One region of the Streptomyces sp. NPDC047022 genome, then DNA from elsewhere that is predicted to be linked to it. Evidence: riboswitches for the same ligand, from Rfam matches in the RefSeq annotation. Region 1 holds a riboswitch; each other region holds the start of a gene.
What was found. Region 1 has a riboswitch for thiamine pyrophosphate ahead of ABZ845_RS16255 (thiamine ABC transporter substrate-binding protein). Riboswitches for the same ligand answer to the same signal wherever they lie in the genome.

Region 1 (3,264 bases):
GCCGTGCCGCTCCGACTCGGGCAGAACAGGCGGGCGCAGCGGCGCGACGCGCAGTCCGTCCGGGTCGAAGGGGCTGATGTCCCAGCCGGTCATCCGCGCCAGCGGGAGCCGAAGCTCACCATCCGCGGCCGCACGTGCGTGGTCGTAGAACTCATCGGGTCGCAAAGCCATGATCGGAAGACTAACGTCGCTCATCGGTGCCGCGGCGGCCGATGAACACTGGGCTGATCGGGTGGTGGCGGAGAGCACGGGCGTAGTTCCCGCACGCGCATGACCACCAGGTCAGGGTTCGGTAACCACGAGGTCAGGGTCCGGCTCGACGGGTGGCGGGCAGCTGACGAGTGATCGTCGCCGGGCCGTCTCCGGGCCGTCCGGCGCCCTCAGCAACGACCGGTGACACCTGCTGACGACAGTCGAAGCGAGCGACGCCCGCAGGTCACCCGATTGGATCTGCGACACTGGTATCGCCATGCCTATGCCCGGAGAACTCACATTCGTCGCGCCGCGCGGAGCCAAGACGCCGCCGCGGCATCTTGCCGATCTCACGCCCGCCGAGCGCAAGGAAGCGGTCGCCGCGGTCGGCGAGAAGCCGTTCCGTGCCAAGCAGCTCTCGCAGCACTACTTCGCCCGGTACGCGCACGACCCGGCGGAGTGGACCGACATTCCCGCTGCCTCCCGGGGCAGGCTCCAGGAGGCGCTGCTCCCCGAGCTGATGACGGTCGTGCGGCATCTGTCGACCGACGAGGACACGACCCGCAAGACGCTGTGGCGGCTGTTCGACGGGACCCTCGTCGAGTCCGTGCTGATGCGCTATCCCGACCGGGTCACCATGTGCATCAGCTCCCAGGCGGGCTGCGGCATGAACTGCCCCTTCTGCGCCACCGGCCAGGCAGGGCTCGACCGCAACCTGTCCACCGCCGAGATCGTGCACCAGATCGTGGACGGCATGCGGGCGCTGCGTGACGGCGAGATCCCCGGTGGTCCGGCGCGGCTGTCCAACATCGTCTTCATGGGCATGGGCGAGCCCCTCGCCAACTACAAGCGTGTCGTCGGCGCCATCCGCGCGCTCACCGACCCGGCGCCGGACGGGCTGGGGCTGTCGCAGCGCGGGATCACGGTCTCGACCGTCGGACTGGTCCCGGCCATCCACCGCTTCGCCGACGAGGGCTTCAAGTGCCGGCTCGCCGTCTCGCTGCACGCGCCGGACGACGAACTGCGTGACACCCTCGTTCCCGTCAACACCCGCTGGAAGGTGCGCGAGGTCCTCGACGCCGGGTTCGAGTACGTCGAGAAGTCGGGACGGCGGCTGTCCATCGAGTACGCCCTGATCCGTGACATCAACGACCAGGCCTGGCGCGGCGACCGGCTGGGCCGGCTGCTTCGGGGCAAGCCCGTCCATGTGAACCTGATCCCGCTGAACCCGACGCCCGGCTCCAAGTGGACCGCGTCGAGGCCCGAGGACGAGAAGGCGTTCGTCGAGGCGATCGCCGCCCATGGTGTGCCGGTGACGATCCGGGACACCCGAGGCCAGGAGATCGACGGGGCGTGCGGACAGCTGGCGGCGACCGAGCGCTGAAGCGACAGCGGTAGTCTGGCCCGAGCACATCATCTTCATATGTACGATTCATATTTCCGACAGGGGAGCGCCGCAGCGCTGAGAGTGCGGGATCGCCCGCAGACCCTCTGAACCTCGCCCAGGTCATTCTGGGTAGGAAGTTCGGTCTCGACTCAAGCTGTTGTGCCCTGCCCGGGTTCCCTTCGGGGGCGTTTGGGCAGGGCCGCGTCTCTTCCTGGTCACCCAGGAGGAATCCAGTGAGCATCACCGGCAGGCAGTTCGCGGCCCTGGCCGTCGGGCTGGGCATGGTCACGTTGACCGCGTGCGGGTCGTCCGGCTCCACGAGCGCGGGCGGCGGTGACTCAACCACCGTGACTCTCGTCAGCCACGACTCATGGGCCGCGTCCAAGAGCGTCATCGCGGCCTTCGAGAAGCAGTCCGGCTACAAGGTCAAGGTGCTGGAGGACGGCGACGCGGGCCAGGCAGTCAACAAGGCGATCCTCACCAAGGACAACCCGCAGGGCGACGTCTTCTTCGGCGTGGACAACACCCTGCTCTCGCGGGCCCTCGACAACGGGCTGTTCCAGCCGTACCAGGCCAAGGGGCTCGGCCAGGTCGACGCGCGCTTCCAGCTCGACGCGGACAAGCACCGGGTCACACCGATCGACTACGGCGACATCTGCGTCAACTACGACAAGAAGTACTTCGCCGACCACAAGCTGACGCCGCCCACCTCCTTCGACGATCTGACCCAGCCCGCGTACAAGAACCTCCTCGTCACCGAGAACGCCTCCACCTCCTCGCCCGGCCTGGGCTTCCTGCTCGGCACCGCCGCGAAGTACGGGGACAAGGGCTGGCAGGAGTACTGGACGAAGCTCAAGGCCAACGGCGTCAAGGTGGTCGACGGCTGGGAGCAGGCCTACGACCAGGAGTTCTCCGGTTCGGCCGGCGGAAGGAAGGCGGGCGGCGACCGTCCGCTCGTCGTGTCGTACGCCTCCTCGCCGCCCGCCGAGGTCGTCTACGCCAAGCCGCGGCCGAAGACCGCCCCGACCGGCGTCGCGAGCGGCACCTGTTTCCGCCAGATCGAGTTCGCGGGCCTGCTCGGCCACGCCCACAACCCCAAGGGTGCCAAGGCGTTCATCGACTTCCTGCTCACCAGGCAGTTCCAGGAGGACATGCCGTTCAACATGTACGTCTACCCGGTCGTCCAGGGCGCGAAGGTGCCGGCCGAGTTCACCGAGTACGGTCCCGCGGCCACCAGCCCGGAAATCATGGCCCCGGCCAAGATCGCAGCCAATCGCGACCCCTGGGTCAAGTCGTGGACCTCGCTCGTACTGAAGTAGGCGAAGCAGCCGGCCAGGCCGGAGCGGCCAGGACGGACGACGCGGCTCCAAGGAGGTGGGGGAGCGCGGCGCGGACGGCCCTCATGGCCGTGCCCGTCGCGTTCTTCGCGGTCTTCTTCGCCTACCCCGTCGGCGCGATCGTCTCGCGTGGTCTCCACGCCGACGGGGTGTGGCGGTTCGGGCGGATCACGGACGTGCTCGCGGGGCCGGACATCCGGCATGTGCTGTGGTTCACGACCTGGCAGGCGCTCGCCTCCACCGCGCTCACGCTGCTGATCGCGCTGCCCGGCGCCTATGTCTTCGCGCGGCTGGACTTCCCGGGCAAGCAGGTGCTGCGCGCGGTCGTCACCGTCCCGTTCGTCCTGC
Region 2 (3,264 bases), on a different contig from region 1:
ACGGACAGGACCGAGCCGTGCACCGAGGCGTCCACGCGCCGCATCGCGACCGTGGTCAGCTCCGTCCCGGACGCCACCAGGGCCCGCTCCAGCACATCGAGGCTGGGCGCACCGCCGGTTCCCATGATCAGCCGGGACGAGAAGGTCGTACCACCGAGGACGAAGGGATCGTCGGCCATGGCTGCTCAGCCTCCTTGGACCGCGGTGAGGACCTCGACCCGGTCGCCCTCGGAGAGGGAGGTCGAGGACCACTGCCCGCGCGGGACGACGGTTTCGTTGAGGGCGGCGGCCACACCGGAGTGGGCCGCGGTCAGGGTCCGCACGACGGTGTCGAGCGCGATACCGGGAGCGACCCGGCGGGGCTCCCCGTTGACCGAGATGTTCATGCGGGCTGCTCCGTGAGGGTTGCGGCGGCGGAAAAACGCCGGGGGGTGAAGGGCCGTGCGTGGTCGGGGAGTTCCCCGGTGGTCAGGACATGCGCCATGACATCCCCGGTGACCGGGGTGAGCAGGACGCCGTTGCGGTGGTGTCCGGTGGCCACCAGCAGGCCGTCAAGGCCGGTGGTGCCGAGCAGCGGGGCGTTGTCGGGGGAGCCGGGGCGCAGCCCCGCGCGGGTCTCGGTGAGCGGCAGCTCGGTGAGCCCCGGGACCAGCTCGTGCGCGTCCCGCAGCAGCTCATAGACGCCGCCCGCGGTGACCGTCGTGTCCCAGCCCATCTCCTCGCTGGTGGCGCCGACGACCAGCTCGCCGTTCTCGCGCGGCACCAGGTAGACATGGCTGCCGCGGACGACGGCGCGCACGGTGCGGCTCAGGAAGGGCGCGTACTGCCGTGGCACCGTCAGGCGCAGCACCTGCCCCTTCACGGGGCGTACGGGCGGCACGACGTGGGCGGGGACACCCGCGAGCCGCCCGCTGAGGCTGCCCGCCGCGAGGACGACCTGGCCCGCGGCGAGATCGGCGCCGTCGGCGGTCCGCACCCCTGCGGCCCGCTCGCCCCGTACGTTCAGCCGCTCGGCCCATGCGCGGTGGAAGACGACTCCGGCGCGCTCGCAGGCCGTGACCAGGGCCGAGGCGAGACGGCGCGGATCGATCTGGTGGTCGCCGTCGACCCTGAGCCCGCCGCGCACACCCGGCGCGAGCATCGGCTCCAGACGGCGGCACTCCCGCCCGGTCAGCCACTCCGATTCCAGGCCCGAGCGCTGCTGGAGCGCGTGCAGTTCGCGCAGATGGGTGCGGTCGTCGGCGTCCAGCGCGACGGCGAGCGTGCCGCATCTGCGGTAGCCGAGGTCGTGTCCGGTGGCCTCGCTCAGCTCGGCGGCGAAGTCCGGGTAGCGGCGCGCCGACTCCAGATTGAGGCCGAGCAGGGTCTGCTCGCCGTAGTGCAGTTCGGTGACCGCGGCCAGCATCCCGGCGGCCACCTGGGCCGCCCCGCCGCCCGGCTCAGGGTCCACCACGGCGGTGGCCAGGCCGCGCTGGGCCGCGCGCCAGGCGGTGACCAGTCCGATGATCCCGCCCCCGATGACGAGGGCGTCCGGGGCACGGGTGTCCGAGGTGTGCATGGGTGACATGGCTGACATGGGCGTCCAGCCCCCTCCCTTCGCCGGCATGACCCGGATCAGGTTCGTACGGTCGGAGGCCGCCAGCCTCCCTCTCAGCCCGGTGCGCCCGGGCTCCCGCGAGTGCTCTACGGTGCCAACCCTAATCCGTGCCGTTCGCATCAGTAAGGGAGCCTCCACCGATGCCACGCTCGCTCGACGGTCTGGTACTCGCCCCGGTCGCGGACCAGGCCCCGGGACAGGTCGGCACGCGCACCCGGTTCACGTACCACGAGAAGGACGGCGTGGTCTGGGCCGAGTACGCGGGCGGCGACGTCGTACTCGGCCGTCTGGTGGGTACACGGGAGGAGGACCGCCTCGATTTCCGGTACGTGCAGCTGAAGCACGACGGGACCACGTCGTCCGGGCACTGTGTCTCGAAGGTCGTGGAACTGCCCGACGGGCGGGTGCGCCTGGAGGAGACGTGGGAGTGGGAGTCGCGGACGGGCGGCGGGACGAGCGTTGTGGAACAGGTCACTCAGCACGCCCCCTGACTGACGAATCGTCAGTTGTCTATGGTGATCAGGTGAGCGAGCAGACGAATGAACGGGGCGGCACGGCACGAGGCGATGTGGCGCGGCGCGTCGTCATCGCGGGCGCCGGCATGGCCGGGGTGCAGACCGCCGTCGCCCTGCGGGAGCAGGGCTTCAGGGGCAGGGTGACACTCATCGGCGCGGAGCCCCACCAGCCGTACGACAGGCCGCCGCTGTCGAAGGCCGTGCTGCTGGGCAAGGCCGAGGGCTCCGCCTTCGACGTCGACTTCGAGGCCCTGGACATCGAACTCAGGCTGGGCTGCGAGATCCTCGGGCTGCGCCTGGCCGAGCGTGAGCTGGACACCGAAGAGGGGCCCGTGGCCTACGACGCCCTGGTCATCGCGACGGGCGCCGAGCCGATCCGGCTCCCGGGCGCCGAAGGCGTGCCGGGAGTCCATCTGCTGCGCACCCTGGACGACGCCGAACGGCTGCGGCCGGTCCTCGCCGAGCAGCACGACATCGTGGTCGTGGGCGCGGGCTGGATCGGCGCCGAGTTCGCCACCGCCGCGCGCGAGGCGGGCTGCGCGGTGACCGTGGTGGAGGCCGCGGACCGGCCGCTCGCGGGCGCGCTGCCCGAGGACGTGGCCGCGCCGATGGCCGCGTGGTACGCGGACAGCGGCGCCGAACTGCGGACCAACGCGCGCGTGGAGCGCGTCGAGCCCGGCGCGGTGGTGCTCGACGACGGCTCGCGGGTGCCCGCGGGCGCGGTCGTCGTGGGCATCGGGGCGCGTCCGGCCACGGCGTGGCTGGCCGGCTCGGGCATCGAGCTCGGCGTCCACGGCGAGGTGCTGGCCGACGGCCATCTGCGCACCTCCGCGCCCGATGTGTACGCGGTCGGCGACTGCGCGTCCTTCCCGTCGGGGCGCTACGAGGCGCGTCTGCTGGTCCACCACTGGGACAACGCCCTCCAGGGCCCGCGCACGGTGGCCGCGAACATCGTCGGTCAGACGCCGGTGGCCTACGACCCGGTGCCGTACTTCTGGTCGGAGCAGTTCGGCCGGTTCGTCCAGTACGTGGGGCACCACGCCGACGCCGACACGACGGTGTGGCGCGGGGACCCCGAGGGCGCGGCCTGGGCGGTGTGCTGGCTGCGGGCGGACCGTCTGGTGGCCCTGCTGGCGGTGGGGCGGCCCCGGG
Region 3 (3,264 bases), on a different contig from region 1:
TCGGGCGTCGCGCTCCAGCCTGGCCTGCGCAGCACCACCGCGGGGATCCCGGTGGCCGCCGCGGCACGGGCCGCGTTGTCCGTGATGACGGATGCGAAGGGGTGCGTGGCGTCGACCAGCGCGTCCACACGGTGCTCCCGCAGCCAGGCGGCCAGCCCCTCCGCCCCGCCGAACCCCCCGACCCGTACGTCCCCGTCGAGCGCTCCGGGCCGGGACACCCGCCCGGCCAGGGACGTGGTCACTCTGACGCCGGGCCGTGCGGCGAGCGCGGCGGCGAGTTCGCGTGCCTCGGTGGTGCCGCCGAGGATCAGGACGTGCGAGGGCATGGGGTCGAGGGTACGGGTGGGTTGTGCTGTTTCGCGGTGCCGGTCCCTCAGTTCCCGGCGACCAGCACCGCGCTCCCCTGGCCGACTCCCACACACATGGTGGCGAGCCCGCGTGCCGCCCCGCCGCGCCGCATCCGGTGCAGCAGCGTCGTGAGGATGCGTGCCCCCGAGCAGCCGAGGGGATGGCCGAGGGCGATGGCGCCGCCGGTCGGGTTGACCAGGTCGGGGTCGATGCCGAGACGGTCGACGCAGGCGAGGGCCTGGGCGGCGAACGCCTCGTTGAACTCGGCCTCCTGGACGTCGCCGATGGTCCAGCCGGCGCGGGCGAGGGCCTTCTGCGTGGCGGGCACGGGGCCGATGCCCATGACGTCCGGGTGCACTCCGGCCGAGGCGCCCGCGACATAGCGGCCGAGGGATTCCAGACCGAGATCGTTCAGGGCCTCCTCGCTGACGAGGAGCAGTCCGGCCGCGCCGTCGTTCATGGGTGAGGCGTTGCCCGCGGTGACGGTGCCGCCCTGGCGGAACGCGGGCTTGAGGCGGGCGAGTTTCTCGTACGACGTGTCCTCGCGCACGCACTCGTCCTCGGTGACGACCACACCGTCCGGGCGGGTCACCGGCAGGAGTTCGGCGTCGAAGAAGCCGTTCTTACGGGCTTCGGCTGCACGCCGGTGGCTGCGCAGCGCGAAGTCGTCCTGGCGTTCGCGCGGGACGCCGTACCGGTCGGCGACCTCTTCGGCGGTCTCCCCCATGGGCAGCAGGCCGTGGAGTTCCTTCATGGCCGGGTTGACCAGCCGCCAGCCGAGGCGGGTGTCGAAGGTCTCCATACGGTGCGGCAGGGCCTCGTCGGGGCGGGGCAGGACGAAGGGGGCGCGGCTCATGGACTCCGAGCCTCCCGCGAGCACGACGTCCGCTTCGCCGGCGGCGATGGTGCGCGCGGCCATGGTGACCGCCTCCAGGCCGGAGGCGCACAGCCGGTTGACCGTGGCGCCCGGCACCGAGTCGGGCAGCCCGGCGAGGAGGGCGGCCATGCGGGCGACGTTGCGGTTGTCCTCGCCGGCCTGGTTGGCCGCGCCCCAGTAGACGTCGTCGACGCGGGCGGGGTCGAGGTCGGGCGCGTCGGCCATGAGGCCCCGGATCACGGTCGCCGCGAGGTCATCGGGCCGTACCGTGGACAGGGAGCCGCGCAGCTTGCCGATGGGGGTGCGGCGGGCGGCCGCGAAATGGACGGTACGCACGATGGAACTCCTGAGCGCACTCGGTGACGAGTCGATGAGTCGAAGAGGACGACGCAATAATTAGCACCGCTAGTTTTGGACTATAGACCGCCGGGCCCTCCCTGGGAAGATCCCCGGGTTTTACCCCGTGCGTCCAGGGGACCCGGGCGCGCATGGAGTGGTTGCGGTACGCGGCATGTGTGGACGAGGACCCCGAGTTGTTCTTCCCCGTCGGTTCCACAGGCCCGGCCATCACCGAGATCGCGGCGGCCAAGCGAGTGTGCCACCGCTGCCCGGTGATGGTCGAGTGCTTGACATGGGCGCTCAGGAGCGAGCAGACGGCGGGCGTGTGGGGCGGCACCGACGAGCGGGAGCGCGCGAGGTTGCTCCGGTCCGCCAGAAGTCTCCCCCAGGGGCGGCGGGCACCGTAGCTGCTGTCGTCGTCGCTGGTGGCTCGGGTTACTCTTGCCGCCGTACCGGACACGGGGTGCCCCGCGAGGGCTGAGATCACACCCGTTGAACCTGAACCAGTTCGTACTGGCGGAGGGATGTCATCCATGCCATTGGCGCATGTTTCCGGCGGGCTGCCCGCCGACGGCCGCAGAGGCGTCTTCGACGGACGGATGCCCACGGCTCCCGGTGACCTCAGGGTCGAGGGACACGGCATCGAACCCGTCCCCGAGAGCAACCGCTACGGCGGGGCGGGACGGCTGTTCACCGTGTGGTTCGCGCCGAACCTGACCATGACCGGTGTGTTCACCGGAACCCTCGGTATCGCGCTCGGCCTGGACTTCACCACCGCACTCGCCGCCGTCGTCCTGGGCACCGTGGTGGGCGCGGTGCCCACCGCCTACCTCGGCACCTGGGGCAGCCGCACCGGCGCCGGTCAGCTGCCGCTCGCCCGGCTCGCCTTCGGACGTGCGGTTGCGCTGCCCGGAGTGCTCCAGTGGCTGTCGTCGGTCGCCTGGGACGCGCTGATCGGTCTGTTCGGCGGGGACGCGCTTGCGCGGCTGTGCGGCTGGCCCTTCTGGCTCGGGGTGCTGGTCATGATGCTGGGGCAGGGCGCCCTCGGGATCCTCGGCTACGAGGCGATCCACCGCCTGCAGACCGTCATGACCTTCGTGCTCGCCGCCGCCTTCGCGCTGATCGCCATGCGGATGCCGGCCGGCGCCCATCTCGCCGCGACGGGCAGCGCACAAGGCGCCGACCGCGCGGGCGCGTTCGTGCTGACCAGCACCATCGCGCTCAGCCTCACCCTGTCCTGGGCCCCCTACGCCAGCGACTTCAGCCGCTATCTGCCCCGCACCACCTCCCGCTCCCGGATGTTCTGGTGCACGCTGCTCGGTCTCGTGGTGTCCTTCCTCGCCGTTCAGGCCCTCGGCCTGTGGGGCGCCTCGGTGCTCACCGACCAGACAGCCGCGGGCGTCGACAAACTGCTGGGCGGTGGCGCTGCTGGCGCCCTCGGGCTGCTGGCCGTGGCACTGGCGGCGCTGTGCAGCAACGCCATGAACGACTACAGCGGCTCCCTGGCCCTGCAGACCGTCGGCGTCCGCCTGCCCCGTCCCGCTGCCGCCGCCCTCGCCGCGGCGCTCGGCTTCCCGCTGGTGCTGTGGATGCACGCGGCCGACACCACCGCCCGGTTCCAGAACGTGCTGCTGTTCGTGGGCTACTGGATCCCCGGGTTCGTGGCCATCGTGGTCGTGGACTGGCTGGTCCGGCGCGGT

Region 2: it holds a riboswitch for thiamine pyrophosphate, as region 1 does, so the genes downstream of both, thiO (glycine oxidase ThiO) here and ABZ845_RS16255 (thiamine ABC transporter substrate-binding protein) in region 1, are expected to answer to the same signal.
Region 3: it holds a riboswitch for thiamine pyrophosphate, as region 1 does, so the genes downstream of both, ABZ845_RS30345 (cytosine permease) here and ABZ845_RS16255 (thiamine ABC transporter substrate-binding protein) in region 1, are expected to answer to the same signal.

The regions. Positions count from the first base shown of each region.
Region 1 covers NZ_JBEYVV010000013.1:44,457-47,720, reverse strand. Annotated here, with positions in the region: gene ABZ845_RS16265 (hypothetical protein) at 1-171, opposite strand, end outside; gene rlmN (23S rRNA (adenine(2503)-C(2))-methyltransferase RlmN) at 470-1,576, shown strand; TPP riboswitch at 1,628-1,733, shown strand; gene ABZ845_RS16255 (thiamine ABC transporter substrate-binding protein) at 1,819-2,898, shown strand; gene ABZ845_RS16250 (iron ABC transporter permease) at 2,982-3,264, shown strand, end outside.
Region 2 covers NZ_JBEYVV010000001.1:304,223-307,486, reverse strand. Annotated here, with positions in the region: gene ABZ845_RS01380 (thiazole synthase) at 1-179, opposite strand, end outside; gene thiS (sulfur carrier protein ThiS) at 186-386, opposite strand; gene thiO (glycine oxidase ThiO) at 383-1,567, opposite strand; TPP riboswitch at 1,575-1,686, opposite strand; gene ABZ845_RS01365 (hypothetical protein) at 1,738-2,088, shown strand; gene ABZ845_RS01360 (FAD-dependent oxidoreductase) at 2,121-3,264, shown strand, end outside.
Region 3 covers NZ_JBEYVV010000052.1:22,921-26,184, reverse strand. Annotated here, with positions in the region: gene ABZ845_RS30360 (cobalt-precorrin-6A reductase) at 1-326, opposite strand, end outside; gene ABZ845_RS30355 (thiolase family protein) at 374-1,561, opposite strand; gene ABZ845_RS30350 (WhiB family transcriptional regulator) at 1,714-1,971, shown strand; TPP riboswitch at 2,014-2,106, shown strand; gene ABZ845_RS30345 (cytosine permease) at 2,098-3,264, shown strand, end outside.